Regions from separate parts of the Exiguobacterium sp. RIT341 genome, predicted to be linked through region 2. Evidence: riboswitches for the same ligand, from Rfam matches in the RefSeq annotation. Region 2 holds a riboswitch; each other region holds the start of a gene.

Region 1 (7,759 bases), on a different contig from region 2:
TCGTATCACCTGCGATATAAAGCGTCGGTTCGTCCGGATGCGTGAGGACGAGTCCGGAGACATGTCCCATTCGTTCACCGATTTCACCGACACCATGCTGTCCACCTGTTCGATGGACCTGGATATCACCGATCGTCACACCGGAATCGAAGGAAGAGACGTTCGTGAAGCCGGCTTCTCGGATTTGCCGTGCGTCTTCTTCTTGCTGCGCATAGAATGGCAAATGCTTGGGTAGAAATTGTTTTGCAGCATCATCGAAATGATCCGCGTGCAGATGCGTGACGAAGACAGCGTCAGGATCGAGCAGTGTCTTAACATCGACCGGTAAGTCGACGAGTGGATTGGCGACGGCATTCGGCGTTTGACCGAAAGGAGGTAAACTGCCTTTTTCGCCGAGAAACGGATCGATTAGTAAAACTTGATTGGCATACGTGACGACAAGCGTCGCATTACGAATTTGTTGAATATCCATTAGGTTCATCCTCTCTCAATGACTCGGATTGATTATTCCCTGTCTGGCATTCAATGAATCCTATCGTAAGCGTTTCTCCATCGCCATGACATCGACGTAGTCGCCGTTCAAGCGACCTTGTTCCTTAAATGTCCCAACAATCCGGAATCCGGAACGGATGTAGAGCTTTTGTCCGATTTTATTGAACGGGAAGGTAAAGAGAATCAGCTTATGCATCTGATGATCGCGCGCATGTTGTTCGGCAGTTTCTAACAACTGTGTCCCGATCCCTTGTCCGCGATGTGTTCGAGTAATGTAGACGGAAATCTCACCAACTGTCGCATAGACAGGACGCGGGTTATACGGATCAAGAGAAATGAAGCCGAGGACACCTGTCTCATCTTCTGCGACATATCCAGCGTAGCGATGCGTACGCTCTGCATACCACTGGGTCATGAACGATAAATCTTTTCGATCCGTCTCAAGCGTTGCGATTCGGTCTTCGATGCCTTCATTATAAATGGATAGAACGGCGGGTAAATCATGTTCCGTTACAGGACGAATATGCATGTTGCTCACTCCCCAATCGCTTTTCCCTCATTATATCTGTTACGTGTCGATGTAGTGATATGTTTGTGAGATAAGAAAAAGCGCCGATTCTCCTTATATAGAAGAAATCAACGCTTTTGTCGTTCTTAAGAGACCGTGGATGTCTCGTTCTCGTAAATTGGAACCCACCCATCTGTCGTGACGAAAATTCGAACAGCGACGACTTTCCGATCCTCTTGGAGCGTAAAGTAGTGGCGTGTATTGACAGGAACAGAAATCAAATCACCAGGATTGAGTTCGATGTTATAGTAGCCGACTTCTTCGTCTTTGATCGCGAAGACGCCGTGACCGCTTACGATGAAACGGACTTCATCATCCGTGTGATGATGTTCTTTCTGGAAGTTGACGAGCAACTCGTCAAGGTTCGGTGTCGTATCCGAAAGTGAAATGATATCAGCTGTCTGATATCCACGACGTTCTGATACGTCTTTGATTTCTGGAGCGAACGTATCGAGAATCGTTTGTTTGTCGGCATCCGTCAGTGTGAAGTTCTCAACGAGAGGTGCTGGTAGTTTTGAGACGTCCCATTGTTCGTAAAGAACGCCGCGCGATGCGAGGAAGTCAGCGACTTCCGTTTGATCCGTATACCGTGTGTTTGTTTCTTGGAATAAGACTGTTGCCATGAGATGATTCCTCCTTTTAATAGATAGATTGACGGCATGATTGCAACGTCAACGTATAGTTGAATAAAAACTCGAAGGCTTCGAGGTGTTTCTTTGCTTCAAAGGCGGTCGGTGCCCAGACCGTGATTCCGTGATTGCGAATCAGGACGGCACCGCTGTCCGCTGTGACATATGGCGCAAAAGCAGCAGCGAGTGTCGGGATGTCCGCGTGATTCAGAATGATCGGCACCGTGACCGTCGCATCTTCTTCCCAGTGACCGAGTGCCTTGATGATTTCTTGACCGGAGAAGGTGATACTTCCCTGATCGCCATATAACTCCGAAATCACATTGTTCGCAATCGTATGGACATGCAGGGAACATCCGGCGTTCGTTCGGTTGAACACTTCGACATGGAGCAATGTCTCAGCAGAAGGGCGCCCGGATTGCTCGCCGATCAATTGACCGGTCGCATCGACATGAACGAAGTCGTCAGGAGTCGTCTGCCGCTTATCTTTCCCACTTGCCGTCACAAGAAATTCAATCGGAATACCGGACGTCCGAATGGCGAGGTTACCACTCGTACCAGGGAACCAATCGCGCGCTGCAAGTTCTTGTTTGATGGCGCGTAGTTCTTCATACCGTCGCATGAATGTCATATCGTCACCTCCGATCGTGCTAAATCATGAACGATATCGTGGAACGTCTCAAAAGGTGTATAGGCGATATCATTTTCTTCACACAACGTGATCAGATAATCACGGGCATAGACACGATCCGCTTGTTTTGCGAGTTCGAAGTCCGTCACTGAGTCACCGATGACGATGATGACGTCATCGTCTTTGCATAATGTACGGGCAACGGATGTTTTACAACAGCCGCATCCATTCGTGCAATGGGCATCGCAGGCGTGTGGCCAATCGATGTGGACGAATGGACCACTGAAATCGGCAATGTTACAGTAAATCTGCTCTTGCTCGAGGAACGGTGCTAAGATCGGTTCGACGAAAAAGTCCATTCCACCGCTAACAATCGAAAAATGGATTCCTTGACGACGACTGTACTGAAGCAACTCCGAAAATCCTTCGCGAATGACGGCGCGCTCCATCAAGAAATCAAGATAGTCCGCTTTACCGTCGGACGGCAGAAGCGCGAACATCTGCCCGACACCACTTTGGATCGATAACGTCCGGTCGAGCACGCCACGTTTCAACGGTTCGAAGTCATTCACTGGCGCAAATACCTCCATGAGTGCAATGATGTTATCCTGCATCGTCACGGTACCGTCGAAGTCACAAAGAATTCGTAAGGTCATGACTTGATCCCCCAAGCGTCGAGCGCGACTCGTAATTCTTCATGTCGTGACGCAGCATTCGATAGGGATTCATTTGCGAGTGCCGCATCAAGTGCTTGACGAAAAGCGATAACACCAGCCGCAGCACCTTGCGGATGACCATGTACGCCACCACCAGCGTTGATGACGGAATCGATCCCGAAGTCGCGTACGAGTTGAGCAACGAGTCCTGGGTGAATACCGGCTGAAGGGACAGGGAAAATCGCTTTCGTCTGACCGAGGCGAGTCGCTTCGACCGCGATGCCGCGGGCGACGTCCTTCGGAAGAGCGACATTGCCGTAAGGTGACGGGAATAGTGTTAAGTCTGCACCAGCAACGCGCGGTAATGTGCCAAGTAAGACAGGCGCTGCAACACCGTGGTTCGGGCTGGCAATCAATGCACCGCTGTAAGCCGGATGATTGAAAATGGGAACGTTGATCTCCGGATCACTTGCCAATTCACGTAAGACGTCGAGTCCGTATGTGAAGGTATTCAACAAGAAAGCAGTTGCTCCAGCGTCAATCAATCGTTTGGCTTGATCCTTGAGCGTAAAGACGGGACCACTAAGTGTGATCGCATACAACGCACGTTTACCGGTCCGGTGGAAATGAGCATCGATAACCTCACGTCCGATCCGTGCCCGATCAATCGTCGGTGTCAACGGATTGTCATATAGGATCTCATCGTCCTTGACGAGATCGATCCCACCAGCAAGTTGTCCTTCGAGTTGATCACGAAGGAACGATAAATCGCGTCCGATGACCCCTTTGAAGATGCTCATTAACAGTGGACGATCTTCGACACCAATCAAGGAACGAATCCCTTCAATCCCGAACTTCGCACCTGGAAAATCCGACGTGAATGTATCGGGTAGTAGCAGTTCTGTTAATTTGATTTCACCGTCGAGTGAGAGTTTCCCGAAGACGGTCGTCAAGATCGCAGAAAAGTCGCGCGATACATTGTGTTCCGGGTAACGAATCGTGATATAGCCTTTACCGTCGCGCTCTTCCGTATGTACGACTTCTCCTTTGAATGAGGCGAGTTGTTGTTGCTCAAGATGATTCAGCTCCGTCCAGGAACCAACCGTCAGACCAAGCGCGAGTTGTTCGGCGCGTTGCTCCAGTCGATCGCGGGCGGTCAATTGATAAGTAGCTGTGATGTAAGCCATGTCTTTCCTCCTTCAATAAAAAAATGGTCTCTTGTCAGCGACAAGAGACCATGAATGATTCGAACGTGGACTCTTATCTGTCAGCTTAGTAGCTGCAAGAATTAGCACCGTGCCAAAAGGTCGGTTGCTGCGACATCGTAGGGCTTGTCCCTCCGTCTGCTCTTGATAAGAATTGGATGAAATTGTGAAATCTAATTGCAATTTTTACATGAGAGTCACGACTTGTCAAACTATTTTTAGAAAATTTATTTTTTTGAAAATACTCTTTCTATAGATGGCATGAAAACGATGTCCATTTCTCCCTGATTTTAGTTTGACAGCAGGGAAGAGGATTGCGTAAGATTCAAATCAATATCACACACGACAACTACATACGACTCTTATCGCGAGTTGGCAGAGGGAATTGGCCCGATGACGCCGCAGCAACCGACCACTTGGCACGGTGCTACATCCAACAGACGTTTCGTCTGAGAGATAAGAGGACGCAGTGACTTTCCTGCGCCTCTTTTCGATGACGAAAAGAGGCGCTTTTTCGTGTATCACACAGGGGGAACTGAGATGACATACAAAGCATTTACAGAACAGGACGCGATCGAACGGGTCCGCTCACTAGGACTGATCGGCGACGGAGCCGTCGAAGCAGAAGAGATTGGCGACGGCAATCTCAATCTTGTCTTTCGAATTCGAGAAGGTGAACATCGATTGATTCTAAAACAAGCACTTCCGTACGCGAAAGTCGTCGGTGAAAGCTGGCCACTATCACTCGAGCGGGCGTGGATCGAGCAATCCGCACTCCGTGAATTCGCCCGGCATGCCGTGCCGTTCGTACCGCGTGTTTTTCATGCTAGTCACGACGAGGCGTATACGGCCATGGAAGATCTTTCACATCTGACAATCGTTCGAAGCGGTTTACTCGCAGGTGAACAGTATCCGTTGCTTGCGGAACATATTGGTTCTTATCTCGCTCGGACTTTATTCCATACATCGGACTTTGCGCTTGGTCCGGTTGAAAAAAAACGTGTCGCCCGAACGTACTACAATCCGGACTTGTGCGACATCACGGAAAAATTAATCTTCACGGATCCGTTCCATGACGCGGAGACGAACGAGATTGAAGCCGGGCTTGAAGAAGAGGTGGCACGTCTATGGGCGGACGATGAGTTGAAACGCGAAGTCGCAAAACTCGAAGCGCTTTTCATCACGAAAGGAGATGCGTTGCTACACGGCGATCTACATACAGGAAGCATCTTTGCTTCGGCAACGGAAACGAAAGTCATCGATCCAGAATTCGCCTTTTATGGTCCATTCGGATTTGATGTCGGACAGTTCATCGCCCACTTATTCTTTGCAGCATACCCGGATTATTCAGCACTTCGTGATGCCCGGATTCGCGACATCGATACGTTCTGGCTGACGTTCGCTTCGACGTTCCGCGCCTTATGGGAACGCGAAGCCGTCGAACCATTCCGGACATCGGGACTCGTCGACGATGTACTGAGCACGATCTTGCAGGATGCCCTTGGCTTTGCCGGTTGCGAACTGATTCGTCGGACGATCGGACTCGCACCAGTCGCTGATTTAGAAACGATTAGTTCTATGACGGAACGACTAGAACGAAAACAACATGCTTTACGTTTAGGATCGGCGTTAATCAAACGTCGGACCGAATGCCGGACATTTGATGATTTACGAAACTTCGACGTAACGGAGGAACTTAGCCGATGAGTACATTCGTTCAAAGTATTCGTTATGAAGATCGTGTCTTGACGATTCTCGATCAGACACGTCTACCGCAGGAAGAACACTATGAAGTCATTACCGATCTTGCACAAGCGGTCGAAGCGATTAAACAACTGCGCGTCCGAGGGGCGCCTGCGATCAGTTTATTTGGCGGATTCGTACTCGTTCAAGAGGCGTACCGGTTTGAAGCAGAACTGTCGATCTATAAGCAGACTTTGCTTGAGACATCAGCGACGTTACTCGCGACACGACCGACGGCTGTTAACTTACGAAATGTCCTTGATCAATTGAATCCAATCATTCAAGACGGGACGTCGGTAGAAGAGATCCGCGAACGGCTCGAGCAGCGAACGATTGCCTTATACGATCAGGATGCGCAGACGTCACGTCAAATCGGGATTCATGCACTTGAATTGTTCCAGTCAGGTAACCGGATCCTAACGATCTGTAATGCTGGATCGATTGCGACCGCTGCTTATGGAACAGCACTTGCGCCGTTCTATATCGCAAAAGAACGCGGCATTGAATTATCTGTTTTTGCGAGTGAGACGCGACCATTACTGCAGGGAGCACGACTGACGACATGGGAGCTACAACGTGCCGGCATCGATGTCACGCTAATTACAGATAACATGGTCGCCCATACGCTGAAAGAAAAACAGATCGATGCAATCATCGTCGGGGCGGACCGGATTACACGCAACGGAGATACGGCGAATAAGATCGGAACGTTCCAACTAGCATTACTCGCTCAAGCTTTCGGTATCCCGTTTTACGTCGCAGCACCGCTCTCGACGTTTGATTTCTCACTTGTTTCCGGAGACGCGATCGAAATTGAAGAACGTGATCCGCAGGAAGTGACGACTGTCCAAGGTGTTGCGACAGCACCAGAAGGAGTTGCTGTCTTCAACCCAGCCTTTGATGTCACACCACACACCTTAATCACGGGCATCATCACCGAACTTGGTGTCATCACGCAACCGAATGAAGAAACGATTGAACAATTAACAGGGCTTCAACCCCTTGGATAAGGAGATATGTCATGAAAAAACTAGCTTACGCCGTCCTAGCACCGGCACTGTTACTAGCAGCTTGTGCGAATGGAGAAGCCACGACGAAAGTCGTCAAGGATGTACCAAAAGGAGTTCAATCGGACGTCAAGATCGCCGTCATCCGTAACCTCGCATCGGACGACCATACGAAGCAATTCCTTGATGGCGCACGAAGTGAAGGAGAAGCGCTCGGCTTTAAAGTCAGCACGTTCATTTCGGAAGGTAACGATGTCAAGTTCAAGGAACTGGTCGCGCAGGCGATTCAGCAAGATTATGATGGGCTCATCATTTCGCACGGTAAGGAAGACTATGCCTATGACATGATCAAACCAGCAGTCGATAAAGGACTGAAGGTCGTGACGTTCGATACGGTCACGAAGAAAAAAGGGGCATCTCTACAAGACGTGACGGAAACGTTCCAAAACGATCATCAACTTGCGAAGCTATCACTCGATGAAGTGACGAAGGTGACGGACAAAAAGCCGGTCCGTGTCATCAAACTCTGGTTCGGACCAGGTTTTGCCCCTCTCGATCGTCGTCAAGAAATCTATAAGACGTACGAAGCAGACGGCAAAATCAAAACGCTTGAGACGGTTGGACCGACGAACTTCCAAGATGTCCAAGGGGATATCGCGACAAAGATGAATGCCATTCTCGCGAAATACCCGAAAGGAAGCGTTGATGCCGTTTGGGGAGCATGGGACGAAGTCGCAAAAGGCGCTTACAAATCGCTCAAGGATAATAAACGTCAAGAAATCCCATTGATCTCGATCGATGTCTCAAATCAGGACATCAACCTGATGC
Region 2 (7,759 bases):
GCATTCCGAGACAATGCACCGTACTTCACGATTAATTTCCGAACACCTTAAGTATGTAAAAAGAGGATGACATTTCACGATGTCGTTCTCTTTTTCATGAGATTGTTTGTTTTATACTAAAGGCAGGAGGTGGGGCGATTGGAAATCCGTCGATTGAATCCAGAAGATGCAGTACTCTATAAAGCATTGCGATTAGAAGCATTACAGAATCATCCGGAAGCGTTCGGCTCCGATTATGAAGCGGAAAAAGATCGACCGGTCGACCGGTATGCTACGCGGTTTCAGAGCGAACAGGCAGCGACGTTCGGTGCCTTTCATGAAGCGCAACTCGTTGGGGTCGTCACCGTTGTCTGCTCCGAGCTAGACAAGATGCGACATCGAGCCAATTTATTTGCGATGTACGTCACTCCAAGCATCAGAAAACAGCAGGTCGGACAGCAATTGGTACAAGAGGCATTACGGGCATTAGAGGAACGTCCTTGGATCGAGCAGGTTCATCTCTCGGTCGTTCGGACGAATGAAGCCGCTAAAGCCTTGTATCGGTCGCTTGGCTTCGAATCGTACGCGATTGAACCGCGGGCGTTGAAAATCGATGATACCTATCATGATGAAGAACTCATGTGGTATCGGTTCTAACACAAAACGACCGAAATTCAATGAGAGATGATCTCTTTTGAATTCCGGTCGTTTTTAAAATCAGTTTGCCCAATTTGGTTTGCTGAAACCTTTGAATGATTTTTCGATGACTGTGTTGAATGCATCGGATTCGACAGCTGTCTTCAGGTCTTTCGCGACTTGTGAGTCTGCATCTTTCGTTTGGACAGCAATGAGGTTCCGGTATTGCTCGTCCATCGTCTCAAGTGCTAACGCATCGAGTAAATCGAATTTCGCAGCAAGCGCGAAGTTTCCTGGAACTGCTGAGACATCAACGCTTTCGATGGCACGTGGCAGTTGCGCTGCTTCAAGCGGCTTGATGACGAGTTTCTTCGGATTTTTGACGATATCTTTCTCTGAGACGGTCAGTGGATCGACATCTGGCTTCAGTTTGATCCAGCCTTGTTCTGCCAAGAGGTTCAGCGCGCGTGCCTGGTTCGTTGGATCGTTCGGTGTCGCGACTTCAGCGCCTGTCTTGACGTCGTCAAGTGTCTTCGCCGTTTTACTATACAGTCCCATCGGTGCCGTCGGGACAGTGATGAGCCCTTTAAGGTCGAGCTTCTTTTCTTTAGAGAACGTCTTCAGGTAAATCGAGTGTTGGAATAAGTTGGCATCGATATTGCCACTACCGAGTGCGATGTTTGGTTGGATATAATCGCTGAATTCGACGATTTCGACTTTATAGCCTTTCTTTTCGAGTTGCGGTTGAATCGCTTGTTTGACCATGTCGCTATAAGGACCGCTTGTCGCCCCAATCTTGATTGTCTTGTCTTTTTCATCAGCGCTGCTGTCTCCGCATCCTGCGAGGATTCCTGCACCGAGTAAGGCTGTCGCTAAAAAGGCATATCGTTTTTTCATGATTCAACTCTCCCTTTATATGTATGATTAGCGCTTGTCTGTTTTTCGCGCCAGTTGATTGCCAAGTGCTTGAATGCTCTGGACGATGACGATGAGGACAACGATCGTCACGATCATGATGAGATTATCATAGCGATAATAGCCGAAGCGGATCGCGAGGTCACCGACACCTCCGCCGCCGACGATCCCAGCCATCGCCGAGAAGCCGATCAAACTGATCGTCGTTAGCGTGATGCCCTGAATGATGCCAGGGAGTGCTTCTGGTAAAAGGATACTGACGATGATCCGTAATGGTTTCGCTCCGCACGCTTCCGCTGCTTCGATTAAACCAGGTGGAATCTCACGCAGTGATGTTTCAACGAGTCGTGCGAGAAACGGAATCGCTGCGACACTGAGGCTGACGGATGCTGCTGTCGGACCAATCGTATTATCAAGCAAAAATTTCGTTAATGGAATGAGGGCAACAAGCAAGATGATGAACGGCAAGGACCGGACGATGTTGACGACGAAGTCAAGGACACGTCGGATGGCAATGTTTTGAAAGAATAAACCGCGGTCGGTGACGAACAGGAGAATCCCGAGTGGAATCCCGACGACCAATGCGAAGGCAAGCGAAATGCCAACCATCCACGCCGTCTCACCAAGTGCCTTCAACAACTCGGGTAACATCGTTTGTATACGATCAAGCCACATCCTGAATCACCTCGAGTGTATGAAGTTCCGCCGCAAGCCAGTCGAGGGCAGGTGCGATTTGATCGGAGGATCCCGTCAAGCTGACGATTAAGACACCAAAAGCGACGTCTTGGATGTAATCGACTTTTCCGTGCAGGATGCTGACCGAGATATCGTATCGACGGATGGCTTCCGATAACGTACTTTCACCGGTCTTCTCGCCCGTGAACTGCAGGCGGATGATCTTTCCCGGTGTCGCTTGCAAGATGCGTTCCGGTAGCTCGATCTGGAGTGCCGTGTCGACGTAATGTTGTGTCACCGGATGTTTGGCTTGACTGAACAAATCGTATGTAGAGGCGACTTCGACGACTTCCCCTTGCGACATGACCGCGACACGATGGCAAATCTGTTTGACGACATCGATCTCATGCGTGATGAGGACGATCGTCAATCCGAGTCGTTCATTCAAATCTTTCAACAAATCTAAAATCTGCAGCGTCGTGACCGGATCAAGGGCAGAGGTCGCTTCGTCACATAACAAGACGGTTGGATCATTCGCGAGTGCCCGGGCAATCCCAACGCGCTGTTTTTGTCCGCCGCTCAACTGACTCGGGAAGTTCGTTTCGAATCCTTCGAGTCCGACGAGTGAGACGAGTTCACGGATCCGTTCTGGAAAATCTGCTCGTTTGACGCCAGCAGCCTTCAGTGCGAAAGCAATGTTATCTGCGACATTACGCGACTGGATCAATTGGAAATGCTGAAAGATCATTCCTGTCCGCAAACGAAGTTGACGCAAATCTGCTTTTGACATCCCACCGAGCGAGACACCGTCGACCTTGACCGTTCCTTGTGTCGGATGCTCGAGACCGTTGATCAGACGAAGTAACGTACTCTTACCGGCACCGGATTCACCGATGATCCCAAAGATTTCTCCTTTTTGAATCGTCAAATCGACATCCCGTAATGCGAAAATCGGGGTCCGGTCTCGGACGAACCGTTTCGTAATCTGTTTGAATTCAATCATTTGCTCATCTCCTTGTACAAAAAAAAGTCGCTTTTTCCTAGTAGCAGAGCAACCAGAAAAAAGCGACGAAAGTGTAAGATTTCGTAACTTATCTCTCAGAATGAATCCATTCTGTAGGATGTGGCACCGTTCCTGATAGGTGGTTGCCGGACGTCGTTGGGCCTAATCCCTCGGTCGCTCTCGATAAGTAGTTATGCTGTTGGGATTTACTTTAACGGAAATGATTCCCATCTGTCAAATGTTTTTTCAGAATTATTCCGCAACAGGTGTCCGGAACAGGTTGAGCGTTCCAATTCGCTCGACGGCCTCTTCTAGCCGTTCGACGTCAGCAATTAAGCTGATCCGTACGTATCCTTCGCCGTATTCACCAAAAAATGATCCAGGGGTCACGGCGACGTGTGCTTCGTCAAGCAGATGATCCGTGAAGCTTTGGGACGTGTATCCTTCCGGCACGGGGAGCCAGACGAAGAAGGAACCGCCCGGTCGTGGTCCACTCCAGCCGATTGCATCGAGTTTCGTAAACAATGCATCGCGTCGTGTTTCATATAAGCTACTTAACTCACGGACACATGTTTGGTCACTCGTCAGGGCAACGGTCGCTGCATGTTGGATCGGTGTGAAGGCACTGACGTAGAGATGTTCCTGATACGTCTCGATGCTTGAGATGACGGACGGATTTCCGATCGCGAAAGCGATTCGGAAGCCAGACATGTTGAAGCGTTTCGAGAGTGAGAACAACTCGATTCCGACATCTTTCGCCCCTTCCGTCTGCAAGAAGCTTCGTGTGGGACCATCAAAGCTGATGCCACCGTAGGCTAAATCATGGACGACACAAATATCATGGGCATCCGCGAAGGCAACTGTCTGTTCGAAGGCTTCTGCTGTCGCTGTCGCACCTGTCGGATTACTCGGGTAATTGAGGAACAACATCCGGGCGCGCTCGACATCTGTCGTATCAAGTAAATCGTAATCCGGCAGGAAGTTATTTTTCTCAAGCAATGGAAGCGTAATCGGGTAAGCACCAGCAAGTGCTGCTCCAGACAGGTAATCCGGGTACCCCGGATCCGGGACGATGACACCTTCTCCAGGATTGACGATCGTTTGTGGTAAGGCGACGATTCCGGCTTTACTACCGAGAAGAATTGCGACCTCGGTTGCCGGATCGATCGTGACGCCGAATTCGTTCGCATAAAAGCTCGCGACGGCTTGCTTTAGAAAATCATGTCCACGAAATGGTGGATATTGAAGGTTTGTTGGCTCATCGATCGCCTGTTTCAAGGCGTCGAGAATATGTACGGGCGTCGTTTGATCGGGTGTTCCTTGACCAAGGGTGATGACATCATGTCCGGCAGCTTTCACAGCACCGATCCGGTTCGCAAGTTCAGCGAAAACGGGAGCAGGAAGCCGATCGATGGCGATGGATGGAGCGAAATGTTTCATGGATGTGTGCCTCCTTCGTAGTATTGTCGTCAAGGATAACGAATATTCAGTCAAAAGAAAAGAACTTTTTTGAAATTCAAAAAAATCGTCCAATAAACAGGTACAGATATGTGGAGCGGGAATAGAGAGTAGGGAGAGGAGTGAGGAGATGAAGCGAGCTAGCTGGAAAGAAGCAGTCGTCTATCAAGTCTATTGGCGCAGTTTTAAGGATTCGAATGGGGACGGCATCGGTGATTTGCGAGGTGTCATCGACAAGCTAGATTACATCGCATCGCTTGGTGTCGATATCGTCTGGTTAAATCCATGTTACCGTTCTCCAGACATCGATAATGGCTATGATATTGCCGATTATTACACGATCATGGACAAGGCGGGGACGATGGGCGATCTACAAGAGTTGATCACAGCGGCTCACGCACGCGGCTTAAAGATAATTCTTGATTTGGTCGTCAATCATACGAGTGACCAGCATGACTGGTTCCGTCAGTCGCGAGACCGAATCCACGACAAGGATGATTGGTACATCTGGAAAGATGGAACGAAAGAGACTCCCCCGAACAATTGGCGGTCGTACTTTGCGCCGAGCCCGTGGACGTGGAGTGAAGAGCGCGAACAATATTATTTCCATTCCTTTGCGAAAGAGCAACCGGACTTAAACTGGGAACAACCGGCTGTCCGGCAAGCGATCTACGACATGATGAACTGGTGGATCGCTCAAGGGATTGACGGTTTCCGGATGGACGTCATCAACTTGATCAAAAAACGTTCGCTTGAGGATGTCGTCAATCCGTTTAATCTATCGTATCTCGGGAATCAACCAGGTGTGCACGACTTCCTTCAGGAAATGCATGCGAACGTCCTTGCCGGGAAAGACTTGTTCACGGTCGGTGAGATTCCGTTCGTTGGTCCGGAAGACGGTCTGTTATATGTCAGTGAAGAACGTGAAGAACTTCGGACGCTGTTTCACTTCGAAATCGCGGACGACATGGAGGCGATGGATCTTTTACGTTTCAAGGAAATTCAGAAACGATGGTATGACGTCTTGTATCCGTTAGGCGTCAATTCACAGTTTCTCAACAACCACGATCATACGCGACAAGTGACCCGCTTCGGCAGTGAACGATACCGAGTCGAGAGTGCGAAACTACTCGGTTTGATGTTGCATACATTACCTGGCATTCCATACGTGTATCAAGGAGAAGAGATTGGGATGACGGGGATTCGCTTCTCGGATCCGTCGCTCTATCAAGACGTCGCCTTTCGCAATCGATATGAAGAGCGCGTCGCTGGCGGCGAGGATCCGGAGGTCGTACTCTCGTCAATGCAGTTACTCGCACGCGATAACTCCCGCACGCCGATGCAGTGGGACGGTACGTACGCGGCAGGCTTTACGAGTGGGAAACCGTGGTTAGCGGTCAATCCGAATTACACGGACATCAACGTCGCGCAAGCAGAAGCCGATCCATCATCCGTACTTGCCTTCTACCGAGCATTGATTCAGATGCGAAAGGATCATCCAATCATGGTCTATGGTACGTATCGCGACTTAGCTCTTCATGATCCGTATCTCTACATCTATGAGCGGGAACTAGAGGGAGAAGTGTGGCGGATCGTTCTCAACGTGCATGATGAACCGATGCAAACTGCCTTCGTTTTATCACAAGATAAGTTGCTTGTGTCGAACTATCCAGATATCTCGGATGAACTACGTCCTTATGAAGCACGTGTATATCGATATACTGTTACAGAACAGAATTGAACTGCTGGACGAAAAAACATCCGCGACGTGTCAGGAACGCGTCGCGGATGTTTTTTCGTGTGTTATTTGAAAGGTGACGATTTTTTCGTCTGTAAGACTTGCGTGAATCGATCGACGGCTTGGCGCATCTCGTAACTTGGTCCAAGGATGAGGGGACCATGTCCGACGGCAAGAATATCTGGAGACAGTTCCGTTAATTGATCGGCGGAGCGAAGAGCAACGTCCGGATCCCATGTCGCAAGTGCTGGGAACGGAAATTGCCAACGGACGTCACCGGAGACAGCGAGTCCCCCTTGTGTCTGAAAGGCATCTCCGGCGATCAGCATCCGACTACCTTCATGCCAAAGAGAAATCGAACCAGGTGTATGACCTGGCGAGGCGATGACGCTGAGGCTACCGACTTGTTGACCACTTTCGAGCAATCGATCTGGACGTGTTTTGATGTTTTTCGGAATACCGCCTTTTAAGGGGGTCGTTTCGCCTTCGCGTAGCGTCTCGTCCCCACTGAGCAATGCGGCATCACGGTAACTGATGCAGACTTGAGCGAGAGGAAAGGCATTCGCAAGGAAATCGAGCGAGCCGACATGATCGGCATGTGCGTGTGTCAGGATAATCGCGCCGAGCGGTTTTTCTTGCTTTCGAATATAGTGATAAAGCGCCTTTGCGTTGATTCCGAGTCCGGCGTCAATCAATGTCAAACTGTCTGCTTCTTCAAACAGGTAGCAATTGACCGGGAAAAAGGATGGGGTCGTCTGCAATTGGTGTAAACGTTCGATGATCGTGACACGCATCGGCTTCACTCCTTCAAAAAGTAAATAGACTTCTTCTTTAGTATCGTCTGTTTTTGAATAGGCGTCTAGACGGATTATGTGTAAAAAGAGGCACCATCTATTACTAGATGATCCCTCCCATGCTAATTATTCAAATGTCACAGCGAAGACAGCGCCGGCATGTGGTGCATCATCTCCGTTGGCAGCTGTCGTGACGAGTAAGCGATCTTCGTAAAAAATCGGACATGTCGGATTCGAGACAGGGAAGTCGACATGATCCAGTTTTTCGCCCGTCGTAAGATTCCAACGTGTGATACATGATCCGGCGTAATGTGCGATCCAAGCATGACCTTCAGCATCCTTCGTCATACCATCCGGAAATCCTTCTTCCTCTTCGAGATCAACGGCGACGCGTTTATTCGAAAGTGGGGCATCGGGAGCGTAGTCGAAGGCATAGACTTTTTTCGTTGGTGTATCGATATGATAGAGCGTCTTGCCATCTTCTGACCAGACGAGTCCATTAGAGTTCGTCAAGTCTTCGTGTAAAACCTCGATGGAACCGTCATGACGCAGACGGAACAG
Region 3 (7,759 bases), 180 kb from region 2:
TCCCGGCGCTGACACCGATCTATCCGGATCGTTTAATGCGTCTTGAGACAGAGCCACGTCATTTATCGGTTCGTGTCATGGATATGATTGCACCAGTTGGGTTTGGACAACGCGGTTTGATCGTCGCACCACCAAAAGCAGGGAAGACGTCACTCCTCAAAGAAATCGCGAACTCGATTCAAGAGAATCATCCGGATGTCGAGCTGATCATTCTATTGATCGATGAGCGACCAGAGGAAGTAACTGACATCGAGCGTTCGGTTCCGGGAGCAGACGTCGTCAGTTCAACGTTCGACGAAACACCGGACAACCATGTGCGGATTTCTGAACTTGTCCTTGAACGGGCGATGCGACTTGTCGAACATAAAAAAGATGTCGTCATCTTGATGGATTCGATCACGCGTTTGACTCGTGCGTATAACTTAACAGTGCCGCAAAGCGGACGGACGCTTTCAGGGGGGATTGACCCAGCAGCGTTCCACAAACCAAAACGGTTCTTTGGTGCGGCGCGAAACATCGAACATGGTGGCAGTTTGACGATTCTTGCGACGGCACTCGTCGAGACGGGATCCCGCATGGATGACGTCATCTATGAGGAATTCAAAGGAACAGGAAACATGGAGCTACATCTCGATCGTAAGCTGTCGGAACGCCGAATCTTCCCGGCAATCGACATTCGCAAATCAGGTACGCGGAAGGAAGAACTCTTGCTTCCGAAAGAGCAACTCGATGCGCTCTGGACGATTCGTCGGACGATGAACGAGTCGAACGAGTTCGTCGATACGTTCCTGCGTAAGATTCGCGACACGAAAAATAATGAAGAATTTTTTGCTGAACTTGAGAAAGAAAAGAAGAAGACGGTTCGACGTGCACCTGCTAAACCGCGTACCGTCAAGAAGGAAACGACGACGGAAAAATAACTATTGCGACGCGTAAAAAAATCGTTTAGTATAGGAAGGTAACTTACTCTGGCTCAGCAAATGGACCAGGGCGGAAGGAGAGAAATCAACCATGAAACAAGGAATTCACCCTAACTACAACAAAGTAGTATTTATGGATTCAACGACTGAGTACAAATTCTTAAGCGGTTCTACTCGTTCTTCGAACGAAACGATCACTTGGGAAGATGGTAACGAGTACCCACTCATCCGTGTGGATGTGTCTTCAGACTCGCACCCATTCTACACAGGTCGTCAAAAGTTCAACGCGGCAGATGGTCGTGTCGATCGCTTCAACAAAAAATACGGCCGCAAGTAATTACTTGCCGGTTCTTAAAAAACAGCCTGCCTCCATTACGGAAGCAGGCTGTTTTTGTATAGGCTGAATTGCGAACGGTACGTAAGGTACGTCTTTAAGACGAACGAGAAAGCAATCCCGCCGACGATCCCGATCAAGTACGGCATAGCATCTGGATGTGCCAAGATGTAGTCGACGACTTTATGGAACGAGATATGACGACCAACAAAGTAGCCGGCGCCCAAGAACACACTGACCCAAATCAAAGCACCTGTATACGCGTAACTCGCAAAAATGCGAAACGGCATTTTTGAAACACCTGCAAAAAAGGCAGAGAGTTGGCGAAGACCAGGTATGTAGTAACCGATGATCAAGACCGATTTGCCGTAACGACGAAATCCGGCTTCAGCGGAGAGAATGTGTTTTTCTGAGATGCGCATCTTTGGTCCGACGCGATGCAACAGGGGCATGCCGAGTTTTAAGCCCAGCACGTAGCTAATCGTCATTCCAATGCAACTGCCAGCGTAAGCGGCAAGAATCGTACCGAACAGCGGTAGATTGCCTTGATGCATCCAAAAACCGGACAGGACGAGCAAGGTCTCATCAGGAACCGGCAATCCCACGATACCACCTGCGAGAAGGACGGAAAGACCAAGGGCGCCATATTGGTGCAGAATGTCATGTAAGAGATGATGAATCGGGGACACCTTCTTTCGCGAGAATCTTCTTCTTTAGTGTACAGGAAATGGATGAAGGTTGGAATGAAAGGACAAAAATTCTAGGTAAAGAAAAAATGAATTTTGATTTCCGGAAGTCAACCCTTTTTCTCAATACCGTTTCGAGCTATACTCGTTAAAGTGACTATTTTTAGAGGACGGTGTCGGACGATGATGCATGTAATAAATCAGTACGGCTGGATCGAAGTAATTTGTGGCAGTATGTTTTCCGGGAAATCGGAAGAGTTGATTCGTCGTGTCAGACGGGCACAGTACGGCAAACTGCCCGTTCAAGTATTCAAGCCGGCAATCGATGACCGGTACCATGAAGAGCATGTCGTCTCTCACATCGGAAATTCCGTCGTGGCGATTCCAATGGCGACGAGTCGTGATCTCTATGCAGCAGTAGCGGAAGAAACACAAATTGTCGGAATTGATGAAGTTCAATTCTTTGATGATGAGATCGTTCAAGTCATCGAAGCACTTGCGCAAGACGGAAAACGCGTCATTTGTGCAGGACTCGATCAGGATTTCCGGGCAGAGCCATTTGGCAAGATGCCGGAATTACTGGCGCGCGCAGAATTTGTGACGAAACTTCAGGCGATCTGTCTCTCATGTGGCGATCCGGCTTCCCGGACACAACGTTTGATTGATGGAAAACCAGCGAACTATGATGATCCGATCATTTTAGTCGGCGCTTCAGAATCGTATGAGCCACGGTGCCGCCACTGCCATGAAGTGCCAGGAAAGCCGAAGCCGCTCCAAACGATGCAGCACCAAAAAGGATAAACAAAAAAGACGAACCGATGATGGTCGTCCTTTGATGTAACAGCTGTTCGCTTCTAAGTGAAGACGAATAGCTGTTTTTTTATTATCCCGTTTCCTGTGAGAAACGACTCGAGCGTTCGATGAAACGAATCGTCTCACGCACGATCAAATCCTGATCATGATCGAGGGTCGCGACGTGGTACGAGTTGAGGAGACAGTAGATTCGTTTATCATTCGTCCCGATATGCTGATGCAGATAATCCGAGCTCGACGGCGGAACGACGTGATCGGTTGCCGAGTAAAGAATCAATGTCGGTAGAAGGATCGATCCAAGGCGTCCTTTCGTCTCATCCATCAAGCGGACGAGTTCGAATGCACAACGACTCGGAACGAGGTCATAGATGATTTCGAAAGCAGACCGTTTGATATCCGGTGCCCCTTCTGGTAAGTACTGTGGACCATCTTCAAACGACAATGCTTCATAAGACGGAACGGAGAGAGCGGCATTGATCGTAATGATGCCTGAAAATGGAATCCCGTCAGCGGCGAGCGATAGTGCGAGCGTCGCGCCCATCGATTGACCGATGACGAAGACTTGATCGCATGTTTCTTGTAAACATGCATAGCCGTCTTGCAGGCTCTGCTTCCAACATCGAGCAGTCGATTGTTCGAACTCACGGACGTTCGTCCCGTGACCACGCAAACGTGGAGCATAGACAGTGAATCCTTTAGCAGCAAATGCCTCACCGACGTCCCGAACACTTTGCGGGGTCGCATTAAAACCATGACAGATTAAAATGCCAATCGGTCCACCTTGAAGATAAAATGCTTCAGCACCAGTCAATACAGGATAGTTCATCATTACTATTTTTCCTCCATTCGTGAAAAAAACTCGTCAACGTCACTGCTTGGACGCCCACGAGTTTTTCACCGTATCATCCAAAGCCGCGCTTTGCTGGTCGGAGCACCTTACAGATTGCAGGTTGCCGTGAAGTCATAGAGCCAGGTCTCTCGTTCACTCTTGATAAATATCATATTGGAATTGTCGGATTAATCATTGAAACGATGGTAGCACGACCGAAAATGCCTTGTCAAATCGTTCTGGACGAATCGTGATTTGTTCTTTCAGCTAACTCATAACTTATGACTCAATCGATATGCGACAAATGGATTATTTTTGCAAAGTTGGTTGACTTTTAAAGGTTCGACCCGTAATGTAAAAATTAGTTTTACGACATAAGCAACAACGCAACAACACACATACGAATTTCATACCGCAATACTTATCCAGAGAGGTGGAGGGACTGGCCCTACGAAACCTCGGCAACAGACTCATTATGAGCACTGTGCCAATTCCATCAGACAGATGTCTGAGAGATGAGTGGAGTGGATTCTGCCACTGTGCGGATCCAGGTCTCTTCTTGTTTCTCAAGAAGGGACCTTTTTTGTTGAATGAAGGGGGAAAACGGAATGATTGCATTTCATCAAGTCAAAAAAACGTACGTCACGAAGGATCAGACGATCGCAGCACTCGACGGTGTCGACCTGACGATCGAGAAAGGCGAAATCTTCGGTGTCATCGGCTTTAGCGGTGCCGGGAAAAGTTCATTGCTCCGCTGCGTCAACCTGTTAGAACGACCGACGTCAGGAACAGTGACGGTCGACGGGGAAGATTTAACACAACTATCACCAAAAAAATTACGCCAAGCGAAACAGCGGATCGGGATGATCTTTCAACACTTCAATCTATTGAATGCAAACACGGTCTTTACGAACGTTGCGAAACCACTCGTTCTCGCAGGTGTCAAGAAAGACGAGATTCGTCGCCGGGTGACGGAATTACTCGAATTCGTCGATCTTGCGGACAAGGCGGATCATTACCCGGATCAATTATCCGGCGGACAAAAGCAACGTGTCGGCATCGCCCGGGCACTAGCGACGCAACCATCCGTGCTCTTATGTGACGAAGCGACGTCAGCACTCGATCCTCAGACGACACATCATATTCTCCAGTTATTAAAACGCATCAATGCGGAATACGGGATCACCATTCTCTTGATCACCCATGAGATGGGCGTCATCCGGGAGATTTGTGACCGGGTCGCCGTCATCGAAGCCGGGAAGCTGATCGAGTCAGGAACAGTCTTTGATGTCTTTTCGAATCCGCAGACCGAGACAGCGAAAAACTTCGTCCGCTCCGTCATGCATGATGAAATTCCGGCATCAATTCGTCAGTTGATCGAGTCACGGAATGCGCATCCGATCTATAAGATTCATTTTCTCGGACATCACACCGGACAACCACTCTTATCGCAAGTCGCAAAACGCTTCGACGTCGATGTCAACATCCTGCACGGTAGCATCACGGAGTTACAGGAAACACCGTTCGGTACATTACTTGTTGAACTGATCGGTGAAACAATCGAAGTAAAACGGGCCTTACAGTACATCGATCAGGCACAGGTGACCGTCGAGGAGGTGCTTGCTGATGCTAGTTAACTACAGTGATATCTGGACAGCATTTTTGCAGACGATGACGATGGTGTCAGTGTCGTTATTATTTTCGACTTTGATCGGTTTACCACTCGGCATCCTGCTCGTCGTCACCCGAAAAGGGGCATTGCTCGAGAACGTCCCGCTGTTCACATTCTTCAACAGTATCGTCAATATCTTCCGTTCAATTCCGTTCATCATCTTACTTGTTGCGATCATCCCGTTGACACGGTTGATCGTCCAGACGTCGATCGGAACAGAAGCCGCCATCGTTCCACTCGTCTTTTATGCCGCCCCGTATATGGCACGGCTGATCGAGAGTTCCTTACTTGAAGTCGACAAAGGTGTCCTTGAGGCAGCAGAAGCGATGGGGGCGACGCCATTCCAAACGATTTTCCGCTTCCTTCTGCCGGAAGCACTCGGTTCACTAATCCTTAATTTAACGATTGCAACAGTCGGCTTGATCGGGGCGTCGGCGATGGCAGGCGCCATCGGTGGTGGTGGACTGGGTGACTTAGCAATTACGTACGGTTATCAACGGTTCGACACGAAAGTCATGATCATCACGGTCGGGATTCTCGTTATCTTAGTCCAAGGCTTACAGACGACAGGCAACATCGTCGCACGAAAAATCAGAAGACATTAATCAAGGGAGCGATTCAGCCATGAAAAAAGCAGTAGCGATTGGAGCAACATTAACGACGATTTTATTTGCCGGGTGCTCAGCATCAGGAGAAGAAGAAAAGACGATCAAGCTCGGGGTCAGCGGTTCAGATACTCAAGTGTGGGATTACGTCGCGAAAAAAGCGGAAAAGGAGGGCATCAAAATCGAACTCGTCAAGTTCTCCGATTATGTCCAGCCGAACATGGCACTGGCTGAGGGTGAGATCGACGCCAATGCCTTCCAGACGATTTCCTACTTCAACGCCTTCAAGAAGGAACATAAGTTGAAGCTGTCGCCGATTGCGACGACCGTCATTGCACCGATGGGCATTTACTCAGATAAATATAAGGACGTCAAAGATATTCCAGTCGGTGGCAAAATCGCTGTTCCGAACGAAGCGACGAACATGGGACGTGCCTTCTTGTTACTACAAGAAGCAGGTTTGATCAAATTACCGGACGACTTCGACGGCAATGGATCGGTCGATAAGATCGTTGAAAATCCGAAGAAACTGAAAATCGTTCCGATCGTCGCGGGACAAACGCCACGCGTCTTACCGGACGTCGCTGCATCGATCATCAATAACGGTATTGCTGTTGACGCAGGACTAAATCCGATCAAAGACTCGATCGTCCATGAGAACGAGACAGCAAAACCATACATCAACATCATCGCGACACGGACGGAAGACAAGAACAAAAAAGAACTGAAAAAGATCGCGTCGCTTTACCAACAAAAAGATGTCGCGGCTTTCATCAAAAAAGAATATAAAGGTAGCTCGATCCCGACGTTCGTTCCACTAAGCGACATCGGCGAATAAATTCTAAAGGAGAGTGGATAGCATGACGACACCAGTACGCACGACATGGGTAGAGACGATTGAGCAGGACATCGAACAAAAACGGGAATCGTATCTTGAGACGAGCCACCGGATTCATGCGACGCCGGAAATCGGTAACGAGGAATTCTTTGCTTCGCGACTACATGCAGAGCGTTTGACGGCAGAAGGCTTTACAGTAGAACTCGGCGTCGCAGGGCACGAGACCGCATTCTTCGCGAAGAAGTCAAGCGACCGACCTGGCGCGACAATTGCCTTTCTCGCTGAGTACGATGCGTTGCCGGGCATCGGACACGCATGCGGTCATAATATCATCGGAACGACGAGTGTCGCAGCGGCGATTGCGCTCAGCAAAGTGCTTGATGAAGTCGGTGGGAGTGTCGTCGTGCTTGGAACGCCAGCCGAAGAAGGTGGGCCGAACGGAAGTGCGAAAGGCAGTTTCGTCAAACACCAGTTGCTTGAAGGAATCGATGCGGCCTTGATGGTCCATCCGTCCGGACAAACGCGGATCACGGGATCCTCTCTTGCGGTCGATCCGCTCGATTTTGCCTTTACGGGTCGTCCCGCGCACGCAGCGGCGACACCGGAAGAAGGTATCAACGCTCTCGACGCTGTCATTCAGCTCTTCAATGGGATCAACGCCTTACGTCAGCAGTTACCGGATGATGTCCGGATCCACGGGATCATCACGCATGGTGGCGATGCGCCGAATATCATTCCGGAATACGCAAAAGCACGTTTCTTCATTCGGGCGACGACACGGGAACGGCTGAATGCCGTCACGGAGAAAGTCAAAGCGGTCGCGCAAGGTGCGGCACTTGCGACCGGGGCGACGCTTGACGTCATCGCTTTCCAAAATGAAGTCGACAATCTCGTCTTCAACCGGACGTTTGATCGTCTCTTCCAAGAAGAAGCAGAGGCGCTTGGGCAAATCGTGCACCTCGACGAACGACCGGGTCTTGGATCGACGGACGCGGGTAACATCAGTCAAGTCATCCCGACAATCCATCCGTATATCAAGATTGGTCCGGACGATCTCGTCGC

What was found. A riboswitch is a leader RNA that binds a small molecule or an ion and turns the genes downstream of it on or off. The one in region 2 is predicted to bind S-adenosylmethionine.
Region 1: it holds a riboswitch for S-adenosylmethionine, as region 2 does, so the genes downstream of both, BW42_RS11040 (2,3-diketo-5-methylthiopentyl-1-phosphate enolase) here and BW42_RS09805 (methionine ABC transporter ATP-binding protein) in region 2, are expected to answer to the same signal.
Region 3: it holds a riboswitch for S-adenosylmethionine, as region 2 does, so the genes downstream of both, BW42_RS10620 (carboxylesterase) here and BW42_RS09805 (methionine ABC transporter ATP-binding protein) in region 2, are expected to answer to the same signal.

What each region holds. Positions count from the first base shown of each region.
Region 1 is NZ_JFYW01000009.1:14,021-21,779, reverse strand. Features, by position in the region: gene BW42_RS11065 (MBL fold metallo-hydrolase) at 1-472, opposite strand, end outside; gene BW42_RS11060 (arsinothricin resistance N-acetyltransferase ArsN1 family A) at 533-1,021, opposite strand; gene BW42_RS11055 (acireductone dioxygenase) at 1,147-1,683, opposite strand; gene BW42_RS11050 (methylthioribulose 1-phosphate dehydratase) at 1,700-2,320, opposite strand; gene BW42_RS11045 (2-hydroxy-3-keto-5-methylthiopentenyl-1-phosphate phosphatase) at 2,317-2,976, opposite strand; gene BW42_RS11040 (2,3-diketo-5-methylthiopentyl-1-phosphate enolase) at 2,973-4,163, opposite strand; SAM riboswitch class I at 4,234-4,335, opposite strand; SAM riboswitch class I at 4,541-4,644, shown strand; gene mtnK (S-methyl-5-thioribose kinase) at 4,722-5,888, shown strand; gene mtnA (S-methyl-5-thioribose-1-phosphate isomerase) at 5,885-6,934, shown strand; gene BW42_RS11025 (sugar ABC transporter substrate-binding protein) at 6,946-7,759, shown strand, end outside.
Region 2 is NZ_JFYW01000008.1:160,130-167,888, reverse strand. Features, by position in the region: gene BW42_RS09825 (CAP domain-containing protein) at 1-51, shown strand, start outside; gene BW42_RS09820 (GNAT family N-acetyltransferase) at 139-636, shown strand; gene BW42_RS09815 (MetQ/NlpA family ABC transporter substrate-binding protein) at 697-1,512, opposite strand; gene BW42_RS09810 (methionine ABC transporter permease) at 1,540-2,205, opposite strand; gene BW42_RS09805 (methionine ABC transporter ATP-binding protein) at 2,195-3,208, opposite strand; SAM riboswitch class I at 3,294-3,398, opposite strand; gene BW42_RS09800 (aminotransferase class I/II-fold pyridoxal phosphate-dependent enzyme) at 3,461-4,648, opposite strand; gene BW42_RS09795 (alpha-glucosidase) at 4,797-6,407, shown strand; gene BW42_RS09790 (MBL fold metallo-hydrolase) at 6,470-7,198, opposite strand; gene BW42_RS09785 (SMP-30/gluconolactonase/LRE family protein) at 7,325-7,759, opposite strand, start outside.
Region 3 is NZ_JFYW01000008.1:337,179-344,937, reverse strand. Features, by position in the region: gene rho (transcription termination factor Rho) at 1-920, shown strand, start outside; gene BW42_RS10635 (type B 50S ribosomal protein L31) at 1,012-1,257, shown strand; gene BW42_RS10630 (DedA family protein) at 1,293-1,943, opposite strand; gene BW42_RS10625 (thymidine kinase) at 2,127-2,741, shown strand; gene BW42_RS10620 (carboxylesterase) at 2,824-3,582, opposite strand; SAM riboswitch class I at 3,650-3,751, opposite strand; SAM riboswitch class I at 4,001-4,104, shown strand; gene BW42_RS10615 (methionine ABC transporter ATP-binding protein) at 4,191-5,219, shown strand; gene BW42_RS10610 (methionine ABC transporter permease) at 5,209-5,859, shown strand; gene BW42_RS10605 (MetQ/NlpA family ABC transporter substrate-binding protein) at 5,879-6,697, shown strand; gene BW42_RS10600 (M20 family metallopeptidase) at 6,720-7,759, shown strand, end outside.